4 regions of the Photobacterium sp. ABD4_091 genome follow, and region 3 is predicted to be linked to each of the others. Evidence: predicted binding sites of a transcription regulator. Region 3 holds the regulator's gene; each other region holds the start of a gene.
What was found. The regulator CRP, encoded in region 3, controls carbon source genes, mostly activating them, when cyclic AMP is high. The targets are predictions, from matches to a motif close to TGTGANNNNNNTCACA.
Positions count from the first base shown of each region.

Region 1: udp (uridine phosphorylase) is a predicted target of CRP. The motif match lies at 1,566-1,581, and genes of this name have one in related genera.
Region 2: cdd (cytidine deaminase) is a predicted target of CRP. The motif match lies at 2,607-2,622, and genes of this name have one in related genera.
Region 4: typA (translational GTPase TypA) is a predicted target of CRP. The motif match lies at 2,575-2,590, and genes of this name have one in related genera.

Region 1 covers NZ_JBSWWQ010000001.1:2,733,855-2,737,721, reverse strand. The annotation lists gene udp (uridine phosphorylase) at 607-1,374, opposite strand; gene ACXAGQ_RS12605 (LysE family translocator) at 1,762-2,385, shown strand; gene ACXAGQ_RS12600 (glucose 1-dehydrogenase) at 2,438-3,172, opposite strand; gene ACXAGQ_RS12595 (GNAT family N-acetyltransferase) at 3,221-3,867, opposite strand, start outside.
Region 2 covers NZ_JBSWWQ010000004.1:114,697-118,563, reverse strand. The annotation lists gene sbcB (exodeoxyribonuclease I) at 1-609, shown strand, start outside; gene ACXAGQ_RS24905 (winged helix-turn-helix domain-containing protein) at 825-1,364, shown strand; gene ACXAGQ_RS24900 (CidA/LrgA family protein) at 1,474-1,815, shown strand; gene ACXAGQ_RS24895 (CidB/LrgB family autolysis modulator) at 1,815-2,492, shown strand; gene cdd (cytidine deaminase) at 2,682-3,569, shown strand; gene ACXAGQ_RS24885 (DMT family transporter) at 3,737-3,867, shown strand, end outside.
Region 3 covers NZ_JBSWWQ010000001.1:1,357,128-1,360,994, reverse strand. The annotation lists gene ACXAGQ_RS06330 (2-oxoadipate dioxygenase/decarboxylase family protein) at 1-554, shown strand, start outside; gene ACXAGQ_RS06325 (hypothetical protein) at 691-879, opposite strand; gene crp (cAMP-activated global transcriptional regulator CRP) at 1,099-1,731, opposite strand; gene ACXAGQ_RS06315 (OsmC family protein) at 2,002-2,409, shown strand; gene ACXAGQ_RS06310 (phosphoribulokinase) at 2,577-3,446, opposite strand; gene ACXAGQ_RS06305 (YheU family protein) at 3,553-3,774, opposite strand.
Region 4 covers NZ_JBSWWQ010000001.1:1,738,684-1,742,550, reverse strand. The annotation lists gene ACXAGQ_RS08150 (DUF2959 domain-containing protein) at 1-5, shown strand, start outside; gene ACXAGQ_RS08145 (AAA family ATPase) at 17-553, opposite strand; gene typA (translational GTPase TypA) at 645-2,474, opposite strand; gene glnA (glutamate--ammonia ligase) at 2,960-3,867, shown strand, end outside.

The sequences.
Region 1 (3,867 bases), 1.4 Mb from region 3:
ATGAGTCTTATTTTGCGAGCAGGTGGTGTTTGTTTACTTCAATTAACAAGCTCGTTTCTTAGCGGGAAGGAGAATAATAGGTAAAACTTTAACTAAAATAGATCGCAGTCACAGTTAAAAATTTCAGTAAAATAAATAACAATTCAAAAATGAATAACCTCAATAAACCCTTGAAATTAAATTCAATATAGAGATTTTTCATGGAATTAATATCACAGTATGAGTTTTACTTTATTTTAGTATTTTGAAAGCAGATCACTGTATGTAAATAACTTTCTTTGTTACCTGAAGAAATGGAAATAATCGCTGGATAAAGGGGCTATTGGACTCAGTATCACGGTATCTGGTTTGACCATACTAGTCATATCCCGATTTCCAAGACCAAACGTAACGCTAGCTTCTCTTATGTAACAGTAAAATCCTGTTAATATCACCTTTAATAGAGCAAAAAACAGCCTGTATAATTATTCAAATCCCATTCACCATTTTAATCCCAATTTGCAGCCTATATTGCCCTATTTTCACTACAAAAGATCCGAGTAAAAAAGCAAAAAAACCAGCTCATTTGAGCTGGCTTCTATAAATTGGTTTGGTGCTTGGTGGTAATTACTCAGCAAGCATACGGCGAGCAGCGTCTACCACAACCTTGATTGAGCGTGCTTCTGTTTCTTTCAGTGTCGCGTGGTCTGGGATCTCTTTCTGGGTACGGTTGATGATTACACCCGCCACACAGCCAGCACGTAGGCCAGAGCTTGCACACATAGTTAGCAGTGTCGCAGACTCCATTTCGAAGTTCAGCACACCCATTTCCTGCCACTCTTTCATCGAGCCTTGGAAACGGCGTACAACTCGACCAGAGAATGTGTCGTAGCGCTCTTGGCCTGGGTAGAACGTATCGCTTGATGCTGTCACACCAGTGTGTACTTTCGCACCATCGGCATCACAAGCTGCTTTCATTGCTGTTGCCACATCAAAGTCAGCAACCGCTGGGAATTCCATTGGTGCAAAGTGCAGGCTCGCACCGTCTAGGCGCACAGAGCCAGTAGAAACGATCATGTCACCCACATTGATATGTGGCTGGATAGCACCTGTTGTACCAACGCGAAGGAAAGTACGTACACCCAGCTGAGCCAATTCTTCAACGGCGATTGAAGTAGACGGGCCACCGATACCAGTAGAACAAACAACAACAGACTTACCATCCAACTTAGCGCGGTATACCGTGTATTCACGAGAGCTTGCTAGGAACTCAGGGTTATCCATTAGGTTAGCGATTTTTTCTACACGCGCTGGATCACCCGGAATAATGGCAAGTTCTGCACCGTTAAGATCTGCTTTGTTCACACCCAAATGGAATACTGCGTTGTCAGACATAATCATATCCTTTCTATTGTTGCCGCCTGATAGGGAAATTGAGGCCAGCGGCTGATTCATTTTGTTTATACCCAAATGGCTTCAATACGAAGGCTCCAGCGTTGAAGCAACTCTCTGGTAATCATTTGGGTATAAACATATTCGTGCTCGTAAAACACATAATTACGATAGCTGATTAAAAACATCATTTGAGTGATCACAGTCACACAAAGTAAAATCAAGTTAATTTCATGTTGCATAAAAAAGTGATGCAGATCACTAAAAAACGTTTGCTCGTGCGGTTTATCACACTATTTTTTCTCATTGAGTTAGCAGATAATAGCAGCCTATTTTTACCAAAAACCTGCACTGCCCAGTCAGTATAGTTAACTGCAAGGACGTTACTTGATGATCGACTTCGCCATTTTGGCTGTATTTATTCCCACTTTCTTTTTCGTCTCAGTAACACCCGGCATGTGCATGACGCTGTCGATGACGCTCGGTATGACAATTGGGGTTCGCCGAAGCCTGCCGATGATGTGGGGGGAGCTTATCGGTGTGACATTGGTATCTATTGCTTCTGTCATTGGCGTGGCAGCGATTATGCTGAATTACCCTTCGGTATTTCTGTTTTTGAAATATGCCGGGGGCGGTTATTTATTCTGGCTGGGGATCCAGATGTGGCGCTCAAGGGGTAAGTTGGCTATTCCGGATAACCTCGATGAAGAAGTGGATACATCCCCAATCGGACTAGCGATACAAGGGTTTGTTACCGCCATTGCCAACCCGAAAGGCTGGGCATTTATGATTTCGCTGCTACCTCCATTCATCAATACCGATAATGCCTTGGTGCCGCAACTATCAGTGCTGATCACTATTATCCTTATCACTGAGTTTAGCTGTTTGCTGCTTTACGCAAGTGGTGGCCGTACTTTGCGCCGGTTCCTGCAACAGCGCGGCAATGTACAGCTGCTAAACCGCATCGCGGGTTCCCTCATGATGGGAGTTGGAGTCTGGCTGGCCGCTGGGTAAATGGGCAATAGAGAAATAGAGAAATAGAGAAATAGAGAACATTCGAGGTGGGCTATCGCCCACCTGCCAAATCTATAAACGAACCAGTGACATAAGACGCCTCATCAGACAATAGCCAAGCAATCGCATTGGCGACTTCTTCCGGCGTCCCACCCCGTTGCAATGGAATATTAGGCGCCAAGCGCTCAACCCGGCCTGGCTCTCCCCCATCGGCATGCATCTCGGTATGGATAAAACCTGGCCTAACACCATTGACACGGATACCTTGACCAGCCACTTCAAGTGACAACCCTTTCGTCATTGCATCCATTGCGCCTTTGGTGGCGGCATAATCAATATATTCAAACGGCGCACCGGTTCTGGCTGCAGCAGAAGAAACATTGACGATTGCTTCGCCCTCTGTGAACCGTTTTATGGCTTCCCGGCAACAAAAAAAGCAACTGGTGACATTAGCCGTCATCATCCGATTAAACCGCTCAAAATCCATATCCACCAGCTTTGACTGTGGCTGCAATATTGCCGCGTTGTTTACCAGATAATTAACCCGACCAAACTGCTGCTCCGTTGCCTCAAACAAGGCAATAACATCTTGCTCATCGCTGACATCCGCCCTAAAAGCAAAGGCTTGGCCTCCCCTTTCCCTGATAGCGTTCACCAATTCATCTGCCCTTGCTTGGTTTACCACATAATTCACGCAAACCGAATATCCATCAGCGGCTAGCTTGATTGCTGTTGCCGCACCAATTCCCCGACTAGAGCCTGTCACAATAACGACTTTATTTTCCATCAAGCTTCCTTTTTACTGACTTGTTATTTTATTTTTCCGGCTGGTAAACTATTTTTCTGGGTGGAAAGCATAGGGCGTTGTGGTGGAAACAAACACAAAGCCATGCTTTTCAACAATCGGCCTACTCATATCAGAAGCATCAATAATTAAATATTGTTTGCCCCTCTTTTTGGCTTCATTGATTCGCTTGTTGAGCAATAACGAATAATGTCCCCTTCCACGGTATTCAGCAAGCGTACTGCCGCCCCAGATCCCCGCAAACGGGCTCTCACCGTTATACACTATCCAGGCCGAGGTGACCGGTTTGCCATCGTCATACACCACGTAGATAGAGAGTTCATCTGGGGTTTGAGTCTTCATATTGAGCAAATGAGCATATTGCCAATCGTAATTTCCACCCCAAACTTGCTCCTGAACGCTGACGGCATCACGGATCCCTTCGGCATCAGCGACTTCAACTATTCGGCTCTCATCAACCTCGCGCTCGGAAGCCGCTAAGAGATCTAGCGCCATAAATGACTCTGATTCTTCTTGCTCGAATCCATTGCTAAGTAACAGCTCACCAATCTGACTCGGCTCATCGGTAGAATAGGTTTTCCACTCAAATGGCTTACCGAGGGCACCAAAGTAAGCTATTTCTTTCTCTATCGCTGCCTGAGCGGATTGCGCTGTGAGGAAAAAATAAGAGATGTAAC
Region 2 (3,867 bases), on a different contig from region 3:
CTCTCTGCCGATGAGCTGCGTGAGTGCCTTTATACCAAGCGGGCAGATCTCGGTCCAGACGAGCTACCAGTCCCTCTCAAGCTTATTCACCTTAACAAGTGCCCAGTACTTGCACCGGCGAAAACATTGCGCGCTGAAGATGCTGCCCGTATCGGTATCGACCGTGAAGCTTGCCTGAAGAACCTGGCAACCTTGAAGGCGCACCCAGAAGTACGCGAGAAACTATTGGCTATTTACAGCGTCGAGCGTGAGTTTGAAAAACACGACAATGTCGATGCCATGCTCTACGACGGTTTCTTTTCCAACGCTGATCGCTCGACCATCGATATCATCCAGAAGACGCCAGAAGAAGAGTTGGGCAAGCTAGAGCTCAATGTCAGTGACGCACGTATCAAGCCCCTATTGTTCCGCTACCGTGCCCGAAACTTCCCAATGACCTTGGATTACCAAGAGCAGCAGCGTTGGAAGCATCACTGCCAGGATTTCTTTGAACAGAACCTACCGGGCTACATGCAAAACCTCGAAGATGTTGCCATGGAGCACCAATCGAGCGAGAAGAACATGAAGATCTTAAAGGCTGTCTACGATTACGTACAAACACTCGTATAAGTTAGACACTATTGCGAGCTGTCGACTCGTCGCCAGCTATCTGAAATCTAATCAGAAAAAATCAGCCCCTTGTACTCGTGCAGCCAAGGGGCTTTTTAACTGTCATGTTTCTTCGTTGTGAGATTGCGCAACACTGCATGTGCACCAACACTAAATAAGATGGATATTTAATAATTGTCATTCATGGATTCGAAGGCTGAATTGTAGTGATTGATATGACAACACAATCTTTAACACGCTGTTTCCGGTTTCCTAATGTCGACTTCGAGCCAGATGTCCACTTGCTGGTATGGCGGGACAAAACAGAAACTTCACTTACCTTGCATGAGTCTCGCTTGCTCGAGGCGCTGTGTTATTGCGCAGGCGAAGTGATAAGCCATGAGCAACTACACAACAAAACCTTCAGCCAGCTAGACCCTTACGAAGATAGCGGTAACCATCACTACGACCTCAACACGGTGCTTAAAACATTAGCCGCTAAGCTCGAGCAGCAAGGAAAAATGGCAATCAACATAGAAGTGGTTGCACCATTTGGCTTCCGGGTGCCATTGCCGGAAAAAATGTGCCGGCTGGTACATGAACCGGATAAAACAGAAAGCCCTGAAGCCCCTCCTACTCAAGAGCAGGACAATCAAGAGTTTCAGTCGGCAACAGAAGAAATAGTAAAAACCAGTGTGGTGCACAAAATATCTGTGGCGGCATTGGTGATAATGGCACTGGGTGTTATTACTGCCTCTTTTATGGACTATTTGTAACTGGAGAAATCCAAAACATAACTGGGAAAATCCGAAGCAACTAAGTGTGGCTTAGATCACATTTATTTTGTATGATAAATGAGTTTCTTCATCCAGACCTGAAGGGCTCATGGCATATCTACGTTCTTTCTTTATTATTTTTGCCTGCCTTATACTAGGCAAAGGCATTCAACACCTTACCGGTTTAGCCATCCCGGGTAGTATCATCGGCATGCTGATTTTATTTACCGTCCTCTCTATGGGACTTATCCCAGCTCACTGGGCTATGCAAGGCTGCCACCTGCTTATCCGCCATATGGCACTTTTGTTTGTGCCTGTCGGCATCGGCTTGATGAACTACCTCGATCTCCTTACCAATAACACCCTTATCATTCTTCTTAGCACTATCGGTAGTAGCGTGGTGGTTTTCGTTGTAATTGGCTTGGCAACTCACTATAAGGAAAAACAATGATCTGGCTGCTGACAACTTTAGTCGTGTTCTATACGGCGCGTTTCATTTCCAAGCATATCCAGCACCCGATCGTTAACCCGCTTCTTATCTGTCTGCTTGTGATCATTCCGCTGCTTATGTGGCTCGAAGTCCCCTACGAGACTTATTTCGAACAGAACAAATGGCTTAACGCGCTACTGGAGCCCGCTGTGGTTGCTTTGGCCTTCCCGCTGTATGAGCAGTTGAGCCAGATCCGCAAGAAGTGGAAGGTCATATTCTCGGCCTGCTTGGTGGGCAGTGTACTCTCTATGATTACCGGCGCAGGTATCGCTTTGGCATTAGGTGCTGATGCCCAGCTAACGGCTTCTATCTTGCCTAAATCTGTCACCACACCTATCGCTATGGCCGTTGCAGAGCAAGTTGGCGGACTACCGTCTGTTGCCGCAATCATGGTGATTATTGCTGGCTTGTTTGGTGCGGTATTGGGTTATCCCCTGTTTCGATTAATCGGTGTAAAAGCCCCTATTGCCAAAGGCTTGACCATGGGGACAGTTTCCCATGCATTGGGCACGGCAAAGGCGGCAGAAGAGAATTATCAGGAAGGGGCATTTAGTTCATTAGCATTGGTCATTTGCGGTGTAATCACTTCAATTTTAGCGCCTTTATTGTTTCCACTCATCATGGCAGTGTTTAGCTAACTTGTGCTAGTAATCGAATACAAAACTAAATCACTGATAATATTCTATAATTTTTTTAGAACCTGTGTGACCCGACTCGCATTAATGCAATAACTGCAACAATACATTGATAAATGTGATCAAGATCACTCAAATATACAATTACCAAGCCTACAATGTTTCTCCATACACAAGACGGAGTGAAAACTCATGCACACTAAAGTAATGGATGCTTTAGGCGCTCTACCCGCTGATCTAGCTTCTGCCATCAAACCTGTGTTAGAAGCCGAGAATTTCGATGCCACCTTAAGCCCTGAGGTGTTTGCTCAGTTAATGTCGACAACCAACATGACTGACAGTGAATTGCGTGTTGCATTACTTCCGCTTGCCGCTGCTTATTCTGTTGCTCCTATTTCTAATTTCTATGTTGGCGCAATTGTACGCGGTGAAACGGGTACGCTCTACTTCGGTGCTAACATGGAATTTGTTGGTGCTTGCCTTTCTCAAACGGTTCACGCCGAACAATCTGCTATCAGCCACGCTTGGGTGAAAGGTGAAACCGGTATTTCTGATATCACCATTAACTACAGCCCTTGTGGTCACTGCCGTCAGTTCATGAACGAGCTAACAACGGCTAAAGAGCTAGTTGTACAACTCCCTGAGCGCGCAGCAAAATCGTTGCAAGAATACCTACCGGAATCTTTTGGCCCTGCCGATTTGAACATTACCGATGCGCTGCTGACCAAAGTGGACAACGGTATTGAAACCGAAGCGTCTGAAGAACTTGTTCAGCTTGCTTGCCAAGCAGCTAACCGTGCCCATGCCCCTTACACCAAGAACTTCAGCGGTGTGGCACTGAAAGCCAAAGACGGTAAAACCTTCATCGGTATGTATGCCGAGAACGCGGCGTTTAACCCTAGCCTTCCTCCGCTTCAGGTTGCTTTGATTAACATGAACATGGCAGGTTACCCACTGGCAGAGATTGAAGAAGCCGCATTGGTAGAAAAAGCAGACAGCACTATCAGCCACCTCTCTGACACGCAAACCACACTGGAAGCGTTGAACCCGGATATTCCGCTGTCTTATGTTGCTGCTTAACTTTTTCTGACTGTATAAACCAGATAACTTAAAAAAACCGTCAATTGGCGGTTTTTTTATATCTGTGCTTTTTTTCATTGTTGATTCTTTTCTATTACATAGTGGTTTTCTCTTGCTACCGGTAGGAGTATGATTTTCAAGTTATAAACTCAATCAATCATTATTTCATGTCGCATCAACATAACCCGATCCAAGGAGCCAGCTGGATGATCACTGCTGGCTTGGCGTTTGCCATCGTCAACAGCCTGGCACAGTACCTGAGTATGGTCCTCCATATTCCATCAACCACTGTTGCTCT
Region 3 (3,867 bases):
ACTTTGAGCACCCCAACCCGCTGGCGCCTAAAGTGTTTATCAGTGAGTTGATGGTCGGGCAGTTCAGTTCTCTGTTGCAACAGACCGTGAGGGATCTGGTCGACCAGGTTCCCGAGCAGGCGATGCATGATCCGGCCTTCCTCTATGGCGGGCGGCTATGGGATTTGGATTATGCGGCCTACGAGTTGTTGGTGGCAGAAAGCGAATACGCAGGCTGGCTTGCCGCCCATGGCTTCGGTGCCAACCACTTTACTGTCAGCCTCAACCAGCTTGAGCAGTTCACCGAAGTGGCCGAGGTCAATCACCTGCTGCGACACAATGGGTTTGACATCAACAGCTCTGGTGGGGAGGTCAAAGGTAGCCCTGAAGTGATGCTCGAGCAGTCATCGACCATGGCTGACAGGGTGGAGGTGGGCTTTACCGATGGGGTCTATACCATCCCCGGTGGCTTCTATGAGTTTGCCAAGCGTTACCCGAAAGAAGACGGTGAGCTATATACCGGCTTTGTCGAAGCGTCGGCAGATAAGATTTTCGAAAGCACCGACGTTAGCTAGTCCAGCTACCTCAGCAGGGGGGACGGTGATACTGGCAAGGACGAAGCTCTAGCTCTCAAGGCCTCTGGCAATGACTGCCACAGGCCTTTTTAAAATCTGGCACCTAGCGTTTAGAGCCTAGCATTTAAAACCTGCATTAATGCTTGAAGCTGTCGAGCGGGTAGCCCAAGTGGGATTCTGGCGGATGGCGTTTCACCTTATCGTGTTGCTCTAAGTAGTGGCGGCTGTCACTGAACCCGGTCATTTCAATGGTATCGGGAAGGGGCGAAATGACGCCGCGGTGCAAGTGATGGGTGCTATGTGGTGAAAAGCGTTCGATGTCCATACCGGTATTCCATTACAGGTGCTGTGGATGATATGCACAATGTAGCACTAAGTGGGGTAGATACAAGCACAAAAACAGTGATGCCGTAGACATTAATACCCTTAAAGCATGAAATGTGAATGTTGAAGCGGGAATACTGGAACGGGCGTGTTGCGGAGAATAAAAAAGCCGCACGAAGCGGCTTTTGGGGATCGGTGTGTATTACGGCTAGCTAATGGCTTAGCGAGTACCGTAAACAACAATGGTTTTGCCGTGGGCAGAAATCAGGTTCTGCTCTTCCAGCATCTTCAAGATACGACCTACAGTCTCACGGGAACAGCCAACGATTTGGCCGATTTCCTGGCGAGTGATCTTGATCTGCATACCATCAGGGTGTGTCATTGCATCCGGCTGTTTAGCCAGGTTCAATAGTGTCTGTGCGATGCGGCCTGTTACGTCCAGGAATGCCAAGTCACCCACTTTCTGGCTTGTCACCTGCAGGCGGCTAGCCATTTGCGCAGATAGGCGCATCAGGATGTCTGGGTTAACCTGGATAAGCTGGCGGAACTTCTTGAAAGAAATCTCAGCGACTTCACAAGGGGTCTTAGCACGAACCCAGGCAGTACGCTCCTGGCCTTCTTCAAATAGGCCTAATTCACCGATGAAGTCACCTTGGTTTAGGTAAGACAGGATCATCTCCTTACCTTCTTCATCCTTGATCAGGACCGCAACAGAACCTTTGACGATGTAGTAGAGCGTCTCTGCTTTTTCACCCGCGTGGATCAAAGTACTCTTTGAAGGGTATTTGTGAATGTGGCAATGGGAAAGAAACCACTCTAGAGTTGGATCTGTTTGAGGTTTACCTGGAACCATATTACTAACTTCCTCTGCGTTTGTTGCCCAACAACGACGTCCTTCAAAATGCGGCTGGGCCTAACCATAATTAGTTCGTCGTTTAGGATATTCAGTCAACCGCTGGGCTGCAAGCTCACGTGAATAATTAGTTCAGATTTTATCTTTTTTCGGCGCGCTTTTCTTGATATTGATCTATGTGAAAAGGCCATTTTGTAGTCATAAGTGTGCACATGATCACACAGTTGCTAGATAGTGCCGAAAGCCCGTAAAAGTTGTAAGGAGAAAGCAATGCAATCACGAGTCAAATGGGTCGAAAATATGACCTTCCTGGGACAGTCAAATTCCGGCCATAGCGTGGTCATGGACGGTAATGGTGGCGAAAAAGCACCAAGCCCGATGGAGCTGGTTTTGATGGCAGCTGGTGGCTGTAGCTCGGTGGATGTGGTTGACGGGCTCAAGTCAGCGGGACAGAAAATTACCGGCTGTGAGGCGCAGATCAACTCGGTTCGCCGCGAGCAGGCACCGCGTATTTTTACTACCGCCAACCTCCACTTTGTGGTCACCGGTGAAAACCTGGACGAATCTGTTGTGGCAAAAACTGTCGCCGATTCGCTGGAAAAGTACTGCTCGGTATGTCTGATGCTGGGCGAAGGGGTTGAGATGACCCATTCGTATGAGGTAGTGGAAGAGTCATAGCGGCACTAAGGCCCTATGGTACTGCGGTTCTGTGGGAAGAGATATCCTGCAGAACCATAGAACCATAGAACCATAGAACCATAGAACCATAGAACCATAGAACCATTAGGCTTTATGGGACCAAAGGCAACTTCACTCAGTGAAGGATGCTCTAGCCATCAATATTCTTATCCAATCTTCCCCGTATCAATCAGCTGCTGGATCAGCGGCCGCATAATTAGTTCCATCGCAAAGCTCATCTTGCCGCCGGGTACCACTAGGGTATTGTGGCGCGACATAAACGACCCCTGGATCATTGATAGCAGGTAGGGGAAGTCCACTTTTTTGATCCCGCGGAAGCGGATCACTACAAAGCTCTCGTCCAGGCTCGGTATCCCCTTCGCGCTGAGCGGGTTGGAGGTATCGACGGTTGGTACCCGCTGGAAGTTGATATGGGTGCGGGAGAACTGCGGGGTGATGTAATTGAGATAGTCATCCATCGAGCGCACGATGGACTCCATCACCGCTTCGCGGGAATGGCCCCGGTCACGGGTATCCCGGACAATCTTCTGGATCCACTCGAGGTTGACGATCGGCACCATGCCAATCAGCAGGTCAACATGCTGGGCAGCATTGACTTCGCCATCGACCACGCCACCGTGCAGCCCCTCATAGAACAGCAGATCGGTATTTTCTGGCAGCGTCTGCCAAGGGGTGAACGTCCCAGGCATTTGGTTGTACGGCACAGCTTCGTCAAACGTGTGCAGGTAGCGGCGGAACTGGCCGCTACCGTCTTCGCCATATTGACGGAAGAAGGTTTCCAGCAACGGGAAGTCGTTGGCCTGCGGGCCGAAATAGCTGATATGGCGGCCTTGCTCTTTGGCCTTGCGGATCTCGACGTCCATCTCCGGACGGGTGAAGCGGTGGAAACTGTCGCCTTCAAGCCAGGCAGCATTGATGCTCATCATATTGAACATCTTACGGAATGCTTCGGAGGTAGTAGACGTTCCCGCCCCCGAGGACCCTGTTACTGCAATAATGGGGTGTTTTGCAGACATGACAAACCCTGTCGTTAACATTAACGGAAAGAGTTATTAACAGGGCTGGGCGGTCAGGTCAAGCCGGGATGTCAAAAATGCAGGGTGGACGAAAGTTGGGGGAGGGCTAACTATGCCCCAATTGGCGCTTTGACTTGATGTCGATGGTCTCGTGCAGCTCGGAGTACACAATCACGGCCTCTCCGCTTTCCAATTGCTTGCGCACCCGGTCGACCTTGGCGGCCAGTGACAGCTCGCGCTCGCCGTAGTCGGTTCCTTCGCGCAGAACGAAATGCTCGATAAGGTTAGTCAGGGTCTCAGGATCAAGGTCTTGCCAAGGAATGTTCATAACGGCGCTTTTTCTGTTGCAGGAGATACTGGGATTATATTGGCAAATGTGTCAGTTGTAGAGAGCCTAGTGTCTGGTTCCTAGATCCTAGGC
Region 4 (3,867 bases), 380 kb from region 3:
GCTAACCAGCTGGGCGCTATCGTTCATCCTGTTTAAGCCGGGCCAGCAACCAACTGGCCCGCTGTTCAATGCCATCCCACGGAATATCGACCACCTCGTAGCCCAGCCCGCGGTAAGTCTCGATAAGTTGCTGATGGATCTGCTCAGCTTCGGCAAAGCTGTGCGGGCGCTCTTCATCCTGAATATAAATGTCGGCCTGCGGCGCGCAAACAAAGACCGTCGGGAAGTAGCCCTTGGCCATGGTTTGGTAATGCTCTTCCACTTCGATACCACCGATAGTCAAATAGGCACAGATATCACCGATTGCCCGGTCGACAAAGGCCGGCATGGTCCCACGCCTGGCCTGTTCGCGCTGGTTGCTCATCCTGTCGAGGCAAAGTGCGGCAAAGCGCGGTAGATCCGTCCAGGGCAGCACACCGCCAGGTAGGGCGGCCTGCTCGCGGATCAAGGTGCGGGACACTTCGGGGAAAGTCATGTACCCGCGCCGAGCCAGGGCATCGAGCAGCGAGGTTTTCCCGGCACCCGGTCCCCCGGTAATAATGATGGGTTGCATAGTCGTTCTTCTTTTTTTGTAGGGTTCAGATACAACAATCCCCCCATGGTAGCACCGATGGGGGGATGGTTTAACGGCTAACAGCTAGCAATTATTTTGCTGAGCGGCTTGCACGCTTACGATCAGTTTCTGTAAGTAGCTTCTTACGGATACGGATGCTTTCAGGTGTTACTTCCACTAGCTCGTCATCATCGATGAACTCCAGTGCCTGCTCAAGCGTGTACTTGATCGGCGGAGTCAGCACCTGCGCGTCATCAGTACCCGATGCACGAACGTTAGTTAGCTGCTTACCTTTCAGGGCGTTAACCGTCAGGTCGTTGTCACGGCTGTGAATACCGATGACCATACCTTCGTATACTTCTACACCGTGGCCGATGAACATGCGGCCACGCTCCTGCAGGTTGAACAGGGCGTTAGTCAGGGCTTTACCTGCTGCGTTAGCAATCAATACACCGTTGTTACGCTGACCGATGGTACCGCCTTTGTGTGGGCCGTAGTGGTCAAACGTGTGGTACATCAGGCCAGAACCAGAAGTCAGGGTCATGAACTCAGTCTGGAAACCAATCAGGCCACGAGAAGGCATCATGAAGTCCATACGTACACGGCCTTTACCGTCTGGTGCCATGTCAGTCAGCTCACCTTTACGCAGGCCGATGTTCTCCATGATACCGCCCTGGTGCTCTTCCACAACGTCGATAGTTACGGTTTCGAACGGTTCCATCAGCTGACCATCTTCTTCTTTGATGATAACTTCAGGACGAGATACCGCTAGCTCGAAGCCTTCACGACGCATGTTTTCGATCAGGATAGACAGGTGAAGCTCACCACGGCCAGATACGCGGAACTTGTCCGGGTCTTCCGTTTCTTCAACGCGCAGGGCAACGTTGTGTACCAATTCCTTCTGCAGGCGCTCAAGGATGTTACGTGAAGTTACGTACTTACCTTCTTTACCCGCGAACGGAGAAGTGTTTACCTGGAACGTCATGGTTACAGTTGGCTCGTCAACAGACAGAGCAGGTAGCGCTTCAACCGCGTTCACGTCACAGATAGTGTCAGAAATCTTCAGCTCGCCAAGGCCAGTGATTGCAATGATGTCGCCGGCAGTCGCCTGCTCAACTTCGTGACGCTCAAGGCCAAGGTAGCCAAGGATAGTACCCACTTTACCGTTGCGGGTTTTGCCGTCTGCACCGACAACAGTCACTTGCTGGTTTGGCTTCACGCTACCACGGGTAACACGGCCTACACCGATAACACCTACGTAAGAGCTGTAGTCAAGCTGAGAGATCTGCATCTGCAGAGAACCATCAACGTCAACATTAGGTGCCGCTACGTTGTCAACGATAGCTTGGAACAATGGTTCCATGTCGTCGCCAGTCTCGCCTTCTTCCAGGGTTGCCCAGCCGTTAAGCGCTGATGCGTAAACCACTTGGAAGTCTAGCTGCTCATCAGTTGCACCTAGGTTGTCAAATAGGTCGAATACCTGATCCATTACCCAATCAGGGCGTGCGCCTGGACGGTCGATCTTGTTGATAACAACGATTGGCTTAAGGCCGTGGGCAAACGCTTTCTGGGTTACGAAACGCGTCTGAGGCATTGGGCCGTCAACGGCGTCAACAATCAGCAGTACAGAATCAACCATCGACATGATACGCTCAACCTCACCACCGAAGTCGGCGTGTCCTGGAGTATCTACGATGTTGATGCGGTAATCATTCCAGTTAATCGCTGTGTTCTTGGCAAGAATGGTAATACCACGCTCTTTTTCGATGTCGTTGGAATCCATTACGCGTTCTTCAACTTCACCGCGAGACTCTAACGTGCCAGACTGCTGAAGCAGTTTGTCAACCAGGGTGGTTTTACCGTGGTCAACGTGCGCAATAATTGCGATATTTCTTAATTTATCGATCTGTGGATTAGACATGGATTCACATTCACTCAGAACATGCAGCGACCGGATGGCGCTACTTGGTTAAAAAAACGGCTCATAATCTAACAGATTTTACGCCAAAACCCACGTAATATGTGATTTATATCACCGCCTTTTTCTTCCTTGCCGCTCTATTCAGGCATTTTCCTGCCCCGCAGACCCACAAACCGCTCGCACAGCCCCCCTTTATTACTTACCTTTTCGCTCCCGGGGCAATTGACAATATGCCAAGGTGGGCTAATGTAGTTACGCGCACCAGAAAAGGGATTACTACACCATTTGCACCATAACAGTGCGCAACATCCCCAAAAAGGTGCAACACATGGACTTATTCAGCCCGGGATAGCCGCTAAGTGCGCTATTTTGGGGCTTTTAAAAGTTGGCACGGTTATAGCATTGTATTAGAGCAATAGAGCAGAACACGCTCATTCCTAATTTGTTGTGGCCAATGCCCAACCTAACACCGGAGGTTACTCAAGATGTCAGTAGAAAACGTACTTGCGCTGATCCAGGAAAACGAAGTTAAGTTTGTTGACCTACGCTTTACCGATACCAAGGGTAAAGAACAGCACATCTCTATCCCATCCCACCAGATCGATGCTGACTTCTTCGAAGAAGGCAAAATGTTCGATGGCTCTTCTGTTGCTGGTTGGAAAGGTATCAACGAGTCAGATATGGTGATGATGCCGGATGCAGCAAGCGCGGTACTTGACCCGTTCACAGAAGATGCAACACTGAACATCCGCTGTGACATCCTAGAGCCTTCTACTATGCAGGGCTACGACCGTGACCCACGCTCTATTGCCAAGCGTGCGGAAGACTTCATGCGTGCAACAGGCGTTGCAGATACCGTTCTTATCGGTCCTGAGCCAGAGTTCTTCCTATTCGACGACGTGAAGTTCGCAACAGACATGTCTGGTTCTTTCTTCAAAATCGACGACGTAGAAGCAGCTTGGAACACAGGTTCTGACTTCGAAGGCGGTAACAAAGGCCACCGTCCAGGTGTTAAAGGCGGTTACTTCCCAGTAGCTCCTGTAGATTCATCACAAGACATCCGTTCTGCTATGTGTCTAATCATGGAAGAAATGGGTCTGGTTGTTGAAGCACACCACCACGAAGTAGCAACTGCGGGCCAGAACGAAATCGCAACCCGTTTCAATACGCTAACGACTAAAGCGGACGAAATCCAAGTGTACAAGTACGTTGTTCACAACGTTGCTCACGCATTTGGCAAAACTGCAACCTTCATGCCTAAGCCACTAGTAGGTGACAACGGTTCTGGTATGCACGTTCACCAGTCACTAGCGAAAGACGGTGTTAACCTATTCGCAGGCGACAAGTACGGCGGCCTGTCTGAAATGGCACTTTACTACATCGGCGGTATCAT